Regions from separate parts of the Lysinibacillus sp. NPDC056185 genome, predicted to be linked through region 2. Evidence: riboswitches for the same ligand, from Rfam matches in the RefSeq annotation. Region 2 holds a riboswitch; each other region holds the start of a gene.
The links. A riboswitch is a leader RNA that binds a small molecule or an ion and turns the genes downstream of it on or off. The one in region 2 is predicted to bind thiamine pyrophosphate.
Positions count from the first base shown of each region.

Region 1 (3,153 bases), on a different contig from region 2:
AACGATGTAATAGCACGGCAACCGTTAGCCCACATACTATCCCGATAGCTAGACCAAGAAGTGCTAATTGAACAGTCGCTAAAGCATGTGGCACAAACGTCTCATACGATTGAAAACCTTCTTTCAAAATGGCACTCGGTGCAGGCAAAAGCCAATGTGGAGTATCAGCAAAGCGGACAATTAGTTCCCATATGAATAAGAGGAAGGCGATAAAAATTATCGTCCTTCCTTGTTTGAAAGCTTGCCTCATCACTGGTATTTCTCCGTCAATGTACCCATTGTAATACCAGATGGCTGATATAAAATTTTCACTTGCGTGATGACATTGATCGCGCCCAGCTCAATCATCTTGTCATTCATTTTTTCAATGATTTGTAATAAAACCGGTAGCTCACCTTCCATTGTCGTTTCTAACGGGTGAACTTCATATTTAACTCCTGAAGCGTCGATAACCGCAATCGCTGCATCGACATATGGGATCACATCCTCATATTTTTCAGTTTTCGGGATAATTTGTACACTTATTAATGAGTTTGCCATATTACTTTGTCTCCTTTTTCGGTAAAAAGTCGTTTGTAAATGCTTGTTTTGCGTTAAATTCGCCCTCTAAAACTTTGTTGCTGGCCATCCATTTCGCGTAGTTTTCCCAGACAGCTAGCTTTTGCTCGCCCCATTGTTTAGCGTCGTCTTGATACTTATCTGCTAGCCATTCCTGACTTTTATGCACAAGGTTTTTATCTAAATCAGGTACAGCTTCTAGTAAAATATCAGCTGCCTCATTCGGATGTATTATCGCATATTCATAGCCCTTTGCTGCAGCAGCGACAAATGCTTTGACCGTCTCAGGATCATCCTTAATCATTTTTTCATTTGTAGCGAGTACAGGCGTGTAATAATCTAACTGATCACTATAATCTGTTAAATATAGCATGTTCAGTTTTTCGCCACGTAGTTCTGCTTCGATACCTGTCCATGCATAATAGATCCACGCAAAATCAATATCTTTTTTCATCATTGTGAAGAAATCTATATCGCCTGCATTGACAATATCTAACTTATTAATATCCGCATTTTCTGTTTGCATAAGTGATTGTAGTACAGCCTTTTCAAGTGGTGCACCCCAGCCACCGTATGTTTTACCTTCAAAATCCTTTGGTGACGAAATGCCTTTTGATGCAATGGATGCGAAGCCAGAAGTATTATGCTGAATAATCGCTGCAATCGATACTAAAGGTACACCTTGCACACGGGCCTGTGTAATCCCTTCCTGATAACTTACGCCAAACTGAGCCTTGCCAGACGCCACAAGCTGATCAGCACCCGTTTCGCCAGGTAATAAAATATCGACATCTAAGCCTTGTTCCTTAAAGAAGCCAAGTTTTTTCGCTACATATAAACCTGTATGATTTGTGTTCGGTGTCCAATCGAGAACGACTGATACTTTTGTTAATCCCTTAGTATCCTTTTTATCCTCTTTTTCGCTACAGCCCACTAATGTTAACAGTGTAGCCAACAGGATCAATAACCATTTTTTCATGCTGAATCCTCCAAGTAAAGTAGTGTGAAATTGTTCATAAATGAATGTGTTTACCAGAAGAAAGCGTATTCACGGTCTGTTTACACCCAAACCCAAAGTCTGTGCATGAATAAAAGTCTGAAAACATAAAAAACGCCTAGGATTCCTCCCAGACGTTTTGTAATCAATATCAAAAACTTTTACTTTTTGAATAGATGTTCCCTACGCTGGTACGAGCCAAATCAGGTTCAAAGAGTCAGCGTCTATCGGACACAATCTCAGCTGGCAACACCAGCCCCCCTACATTCTTTCCATATGAACTTTTCGTGATTATTATACCCATATCTATCCGTAAATGACAAGGCTCTGTTTTCTGAAAGCCCCGTAAATATAATTTAAAGCCTCATCTTTCTCTTCAACAATTCCATTTCCTGAGAATATTCACCGCTTTTTTTGGTAAAACATTTTTTATTTAAAAGGAATCCCCTCCTGAAATCAAGAAGCGGTATATTGTTCGAAGTTTTAATAGGCACTGTTAAATACTATTGTTGATAATCAAATCAAGAACCTTTTGTGGTTTTTAATTTTTGCTTTTAGTAGTAAGACGTTGAATAAGAATCAGTAATCTTCATAACAACTTACTTGTAAAGCTACACCCGATTCACCAATTTGCCTAAAAACTTTATTGTCACTATACACCTACCCTTTCTTTTGATTAGACTATATAGAAAAAAAGCCCAGCTCTCTAAGGAGCATGGGCTATAAAATCAGTTTTATTTCTCTTCTTTTTTGACCGTAAAGACATGTGAAATAGCACCGTCTGTAGCTATATCCACTTTAAAGGAGCCATTGGAATGGCGATCTGCTCGAGTTAATGCTTGTACATCAAGGATCTCTTGCACGCCTTTTTCCGTTTCGATTGTTAGCCGTTCCTCATCAGTTACCTTGACTACAGCCACGATACGATGTGGGTTCGCTTTTAATTCTGTTAACACTTTTAAGCCACGTTTTGCACGACTCGTCATCTCTACCTCGGCAACATTCATTTTCTTCACCGCACCACGATGTGTCACAATCGCAACATATGCCGTGGCATTTGGCGGTAAAACATTGATGCCGACTAATGCTTCTCCGACTTTCAGCGTAATCCCTTTTACACCGCCTGTTTTCACACCCGTTACTGGCAATTCCTCCATTGGGAAACGAATAGCATAGGCAGTATCTGTTGTTAACATTAGTTCTACTTCGTCTGTCACGATACCTGCAAAAATCATTTCATCGCCTGACTTAACATTCATCGTTTTGATTGGTTTCGAATAACGTGTAACAGCATAATCTGCTACAGGTGAGCGTTTAATTTGTCCATCTTTCGTAGCCGTTAAAATATACGTATTGGCCTGTTCAAATGTCTCAAAACCATATACAGCAATAATAGATTCATCTTCCCCTGTCGGCACAATACTAGAAATATGCTGACCAAGATCCTTCCAACGAATATCAGGTAGTTCATGGACAGGCTGATAAATATAATTGCCTCGATTTGTAAACAGCAGTAGATGATGCTGTGTATTTAAATTTGCTTCATATAATAAATAATCGGAATCCTTCATCGCAAAATCCTGACCATTCGAAGCTGC
Region 1 covers NZ_JBLLLQ010000002.1:291,149-294,301, forward strand. Annotated here, with positions in the region: gene ACMZ42_RS03830 (ABC transporter permease) at 1-250, opposite strand, end outside; gene ACMZ42_RS03835 (MTH1187 family thiamine-binding protein) at 250-540, opposite strand; gene ACMZ42_RS03840 (ABC transporter substrate-binding protein) at 542-1,537, opposite strand; TPP riboswitch at 1,719-1,828, opposite strand; gene parC (DNA topoisomerase IV subunit A) at 2,290-3,153, opposite strand, start outside.
Region 1: it holds a riboswitch for thiamine pyrophosphate, as region 2 does, so the genes downstream of both, ACMZ42_RS03840 (ABC transporter substrate-binding protein) here and thiT (energy-coupled thiamine transporter ThiT) in region 2, are expected to answer to the same signal.

Region 2 (3,153 bases):
GCTACTTGTCGGTATATTATTTATTAAAAAAAATCCTGCCTACCAAAAATAAATTGGTTAGCAGGATTTTTAGCTTTTTTATTGTTCATCTAGAGAAGTTAAAATAATTGGTTTGTCTTTAGTAACGATAATTGAATGCTCGATTTGAGCAACTAATGATTTGTCTGGCGTAACGAATGTCCAGCCATCACCTGACTCTACAATATGCTCCGCTTTCGCTGAGATAAATGGCTCGACTGCAAGAACCATGCCTTCTTTCATAATTGTTGAATCCCAAGCATCGTAGTAGTTTAAAATATGATTTGGCTCATCGTGTAAAGAACGACCTAAACCATGACCTGTTAGGTTCATAATCACTGTTAAATCATTGGCATATGCTTCACGCTCAACAGCTTTACCGATTTGGTTTAATTTTGATCCAGCTTTTACTTTTGTCATCGCACGGTCGAAAGCACTTTTAGCTACGCGACATAACTTTTCTTTATCCTCATAGCCATCACCAACTACAAATGAAATGCCCGTATCAGCAAAATAGCCATTTAATGAACCAGATACATCAATATTTACGATATCTCCCTCGTTAATCACACGTTTACCTGGAATACCATGTGCGACTTCCTCATTCACACTAATACATGTGTATCCTGGGAAATCATACTCCCCTTTAGGTCCAGAAATTGCTCCTGCTTCTGCAAACATACGACCTGCAATTTCATCTAATTCAAGTGTTGTTACACCTGGTTTTGTAGCAGCCTTCATTGCCTCACGAATTTCAGCACAAATACGGCCGATTTTTTTAAATGCTTCAATCTCTTCTTGCGTTTTTACAATCATTTTTAACGTCCCTTTCATCTAATGTCTATTCATTAATATAACATAACTTTTTATACAAAAAACGCTAAATGCTTTAAATATTATATGCCATCATGAATTGTAAAGTGCTGAAAAACAGGCTCTTCACTATAGCGTGGGGTTGATTTCCGTTCCGACTGGGCGCTTTGTAGCTGACGCTTTGCTTTCGCTACAGAAACACATTTGTTGCTGTCGCTTCGCTTTCGCACAGAGCAAAGCTTCCTGGGGGCGTCCGATGAGCCGCTTAGGCCAACACGATGCTGGTCACGAAGGAGTTATCACAGGATGTGATGTTCTTAGCCTTCGTTCCTCTATTGCTAATCCCCAAGGAGTCGCCCAGTCTCCACTCCAATCAACTATATCCATGGATACGTTTTAACAAATGCCATCCCTATCTAGCTCTAAAAATCCTCCGCCTTTTGGATTCTTTTTAGGGTATAAAAGGTGGGTGTTCTAGTTTCAATAATAATAAAACCCTCCACTTATGTGAAGGGCATACTAATTATGATTTTCGTTGCATTAATTGAGGTGCTGCTGTAAATAGTAGAACACCGACAATCGCTGTTAAAATCGTTGCTGGTAGCATATATGTTCCATTGTAGATGATTGAATAAATCCACGCATTTTGATCGCCAGCATACTCTGAGAAAAATACAGCGCCCGCAATGGTATGTGCTGCATAACGTAAAAAGCCCGCTAATACAGTTCCTACAATAATATAAAGTGCCATTTTCTTTTTGTTTAAATCTTTGGCAGCATCGAGCACTGGTCGGCGAACAACGGCCGCCAAGCCTACTACTGTAAAGGCAACACCATAATCAAGTAATCCTTGTAGCCAATGTATAATATAGGCGCCAAACATTGTTTGCATCACACCAATAAGTAATCCCGTTGTCAGGCCAGGAATAAGGCCCCAGCGGAATGCTATTAAAATTATTGGTACCATCACTAGACTAACAGAGCCGCCTTGTGCCCATACTTTAAAGGAAACCTGATCTAGTACAAGGCCAATCGCTGCGAATATCGCAATCTCCACAAGCATTAAAAGTTTTTTATTGTCCATAAATATTCTCTCCTTTGTTCCGATGTAGGATACAAGAGCAGGAATAGAAATCAGTTGGCAAATATGTCCCTATCTGGCATCAATAAAGATAAAAAAACGATGCCAGGACAGAGCCTCACATCGTAAAAGTGTCGGTTTCTATCCACAATCCCTACGCAAGTGTTAACTTACAGGTTCGAAGAGTCAAGGCATTACGTGCCCAGTCTCAGCTGACATCATCAGCTCCCCTTGTGGTCGTTACATCTTAATTTAATTGAACAACCTCATTGTACGCAAACACTGTTACGATTACAACCTCTTCCACATTTTTTTTTGAAACTTTATCGTTTTTCATGCGTAAATATTAAAAAAGGAGGTACTACTATGGAGAACCAAAAAATTTTATCTGCCTTTAGTTATCTCAGTATTTTATTCGCACCCTTTATTGTGCCATTAGTCGTTTACTTTGTTACAAAAGATAGCGACGTAAAGAGGCACTCTATTCGAGCACTGATTTCGCATATAATTCCAGTCGCATTCGGAATCATATTCTTTGCAGTCTTTGTCTTCTCAACTTTATCATTCAACACCAATTTTGACGGTAGTAATAATTTTCTTATCATTTGGTTTGCTTCATTCGCAATTTACATTCTCGTTTCATTAGGAGTCGTTATTTGGAATATTGTTCAGGCTGTTCGCGTGATCCGATAAGTTTCATCTCAACCTCTCCTTAAACAGATAGTACTTAAGGAGCTGTTATTTTGTGAAAGTATCTAAAGTTGTTAAAACCGCTGTAAAATTAGCACCTATCGTTATCCCGATTGTCAAAAAAGTAATCGCTGCAAAAAAAGGAACAAATCCTAACGTAACAAAAAAATAACATAAAAGGCGTATTTCCATATAAACAGAAATACGCCTCTTTGTTATTTCACTTCAAAATATGTTTGACTGTGACCGTTCATTGCTTTTTCAACATGCAACACAGCAGGCATTGTAGCTTTTAACTCTGCAACGTGTGAAATGACTCCAATCATGCGTCCGGAATCTTGTAAATCAATAAGCGTATCAATCGCCTTATTTAATGCTTCTTCATCGAGAGAACCGAAGCCCTCATCAATAAACATCGTTTCAATGCGGATATTACCTTGAAAGCTTTGAATGACATCTGCCATCCCAAGGGCAAGACTTAAAGAAGCATTAAACTTTTCTCCCCCTGATAGTGTTTTCACATCTCGTAATTGATCTGTATAAGCATCATA
Region 2 covers NZ_JBLLLQ010000020.1:54,663-57,815, reverse strand. Annotated here, with positions in the region: gene ACMZ42_RS18160 (hypothetical protein) at 1-52, shown strand, start outside; gene map (type I methionyl aminopeptidase) at 79-834, opposite strand; gene ACMZ42_RS18150 (hypothetical protein) at 1,088-1,231, shown strand; gene thiT (energy-coupled thiamine transporter ThiT) at 1,355-1,915, opposite strand; TPP riboswitch at 2,046-2,154, opposite strand; gene ACMZ42_RS18140 (DUF4870 domain-containing protein) at 2,279-2,605, shown strand; gene ACMZ42_RS18135 (SbcC/MukB-like Walker B domain-containing protein) at 2,818-3,153, opposite strand, start outside.

Region 3 (3,153 bases), on a different contig from region 2:
GTTTGTAATTCAGCATGTGAATGAACAGAAACACCTAAAATCATATTGCCAATTTTATTACGCACCGTCGACACAGGAGAATCCTCTTGCCCAATATGAATACCGTCCGCTCTAAGTTTTATAGCCAGCTCGACATCATCGTTGACGATAAACGGAACATCATACTGTTGACAGAGCTTTTGACATTTGCGAGCAAAATCTTCATAGGCTTGCCCAGTTAATGTATTTGGTCCTTTTTCACGATATTGAAACATAGTAATTCCAGATTGCAGAGCTTTCTCTAAAATGTTTAATGGCTCTTGTTTGAAAACATTACCTGTACCCATTATAAAATATAGCTGTAGATCGTCACGTTTCATGAATAATCACCTCACAGGAATCCTTCAAGTTTTGATAAGCAAAATGATTTGTAGGACCATGTCCATTACCAATAGATAAATCATGAGTTATTGCTAATTGAATAAATTTTTTAGCTTCCTCAATCGCTTCTTCTAAAGGTAGTCCCTGACCAATAAAAGCAGTTAATGCAGCGGAAAACGTACAGCCTGTACCATGCGTATTTTTTGTTGCAATACGAGTGGACTGCATGGAAAATGATCGACCATCTTGGAAAAATACATAATCAGTAGCATAACATTTATCCTCTAAATGACCGCCTTTAATAATGACGCATTGAACGCCCATTAGTAATAAGACCTTAGCTGCTTCTTTAATATCTGTTAAAGAATTGATTGTCCTTCCAGAAAGGGTTTCTGCCTCAGGAATGTTCGGTGTTACGACTGTTGCTAAAGGAAGCAAACAACTGCGTAATGCCTCAATTGCTTCTTGCTGTAATAAACTTTCACCGCCTTTTGCAATCATGACAGGATCTACTATAAGCGGAATATTTCTTTCAGCTAAAATCTGTGCAATTGATTGAATTATTTCAGAGGAAAACAGCATTCCGGTTTTAACGGCACTTATTGAAAAATCCTCGACTAGCGCTTGCAGTTGTTTCTCAACAAAACTAACTTCAATTGGTAAGACATCCGATACACCAAGTGTATTCTGAGCGGTTAAAGCTGTAATAACAGACGTTCCAAACACCTTTAATTCCTGAAATGTTTTTAAATCAGCCTGTATGCCTGCACCGCCACCACTATCAGAACCAGCAATTGTTGTTACAATATGCATTATTGTTCACCACCCTTGGAAAGGCGATGTAGTTCGTTCAATACTGCAATTTGAAAATCGCCAATGTATGAAGTAGAAGAAGCGGCTTGTTCAGCCACTTTTTTATAAAGCGATAATGTTTCTACCAATTGGTTGAATGGTTTATTTCCTGCGACGTAGGATGCACAACAAATGGCGCTCAATAAGCAACCTGTTCCAGTAACTTCTGTCATTTGAAAATTTCCACCTGTAACCCATTGCTGATGTTCGCCATCAGTAATAAAATCCTTTTCACCGGTCACAATAACAATACAATCGTAGAGTTGAGCTACTTTTTGTGCCTCAACTTCTAAAGAAATTGAACCACTACCACTATCTACGCCTTTTTGTTGCCATTCTACATCGGCTATAGCTGCAAGCTCTCCGATATTACAACGAATAGCCGCAAAATTTATTTCCTTAAGTAATTGTTGTACCGTTTGTTTCCGGTAAGTTGTTGCACCTGCAGCAACAGGATCTAAAACGACGGGAATACCAAGGGCATTTGCTTTTTTTCCAGCAAGTAACATTGATTCTTTCATTCGCTCGTTAAGGGTACCGATATTTATCAATAAGCCTGAGGAAATTGCGACCATTTCTTCAACCTCATGACTGTCATCTGCCATAACTGGTGAAGCGCCTATTGCTAATAAGCCATTTGCTTGAAAATTAGCCACAACATAATTAGTAATGCAATGAATAAGTGGATTTTGTTTACGGATAGTATGAAATACCATTTTAAGTCCTCCTTGTTGGATGGACGTAAGCGTGCAAAAAAAGGCTCTTTTTCGTGTAGAAAAAAACACGCAAAAGAGCCTTTCATCAGTAAATAGATGTGAGTTGCTCCCTACGTCAGTATTAACTAACAGGTTCAAAGGGTCAGGTTTTACCTTCTCAACTCTAAATGAGTCCCCCTGCAATCTTGCTTTTAGTTGACCAAAATGTACCATATTATTCACTCGTGTTCAATAGGGAGTTTTTTTCTTCATTGCGAAAACGGCACTAAAGCTAAGTCGAAATTGATAGTACTAATACGTGACTGATGCCATATAGCAGAACATGATAGTTGTCACGACTTTAATGAATTGGAGTGAATTCCATTGAAAATGATAAAAATTGAGTTTTATAATGAGCGTACAAAAGGGGGCATTTGCCATGAAAAGAGAAGATTTAATCGCACCAGAATGGTATAACATTTCAGAGGAAATTGAAAAATATGCACAGGATTCTACTAAAAATGCATTATTAGTTTATAACGAAGATGAGGAAATTCAGTACTTAACATATCGAGCTTTACTTGAAAAGGCGAACCAGGCAGCACATGTATTTACATCTCAAGGGTTAAAAAAAGGTGATGTTATTTTGGTCATGGTGCCCAGATCAGTTGAAGCATATATCGTCTATATTGCTGCCTTAAAGGCAGGCTTAACCATTATACCTAGCTCAGAAATGCTGAGAACTAAGGATATTGAATATCGAATCAATCATGCCGATGCAAAAGGCGTTGTAGCATTTGAGCCTTATATTGAACAATTCGATAATGTGGGGAAATTACAAGAAATACAGCAATTTGTCATTGGTCATGCACAGGAACCTTGGCAGCCGCTGCTTGAAAAAATGCAAAATCAACCGACGACTTACATAAGTTCTACGCCGACTAAGAGTACAGACATTGCATTTTTAGCTTATACGAGTGGTACAACAGGCAATCCAAAGGCAGCGGTTCATACACATAGCTGGGGTTATGCGCACTTGCGAACTACTGCTCCAAATTGGTTAGGTGTACAAGAAGGTGACATTGTTTGGGCTACAGCAGCACCAGGATGGCAAAAATGGATTTGGACTCCGTTCCTTGCTACTTTAGGAAGTGGTGCAACAGCATTTGTTTTCAAAGGTCACTTTGATGCGGCAACATACCTTGCATTGCTTGAAAAATTTAATATAAATATTCTGTGTTGCACA
Region 3 covers NZ_JBLLLQ010000053.1:11,355-14,507, forward strand. Annotated here, with positions in the region: gene thiE (thiamine phosphate synthase) at 1-359, opposite strand, end outside; gene thiD (bifunctional hydroxymethylpyrimidine kinase/phosphomethylpyrimidine kinase) at 349-1,173, opposite strand; gene thiM (hydroxyethylthiazole kinase) at 1,173-1,928, opposite strand; TPP riboswitch at 2,019-2,117, opposite strand; gene mbcS (acyl-CoA synthetase MbcS) at 2,347-3,153, shown strand, end outside.
Region 3: it holds a riboswitch for thiamine pyrophosphate, as region 2 does, so the genes downstream of both, thiM (hydroxyethylthiazole kinase) here and thiT (energy-coupled thiamine transporter ThiT) in region 2, are expected to answer to the same signal.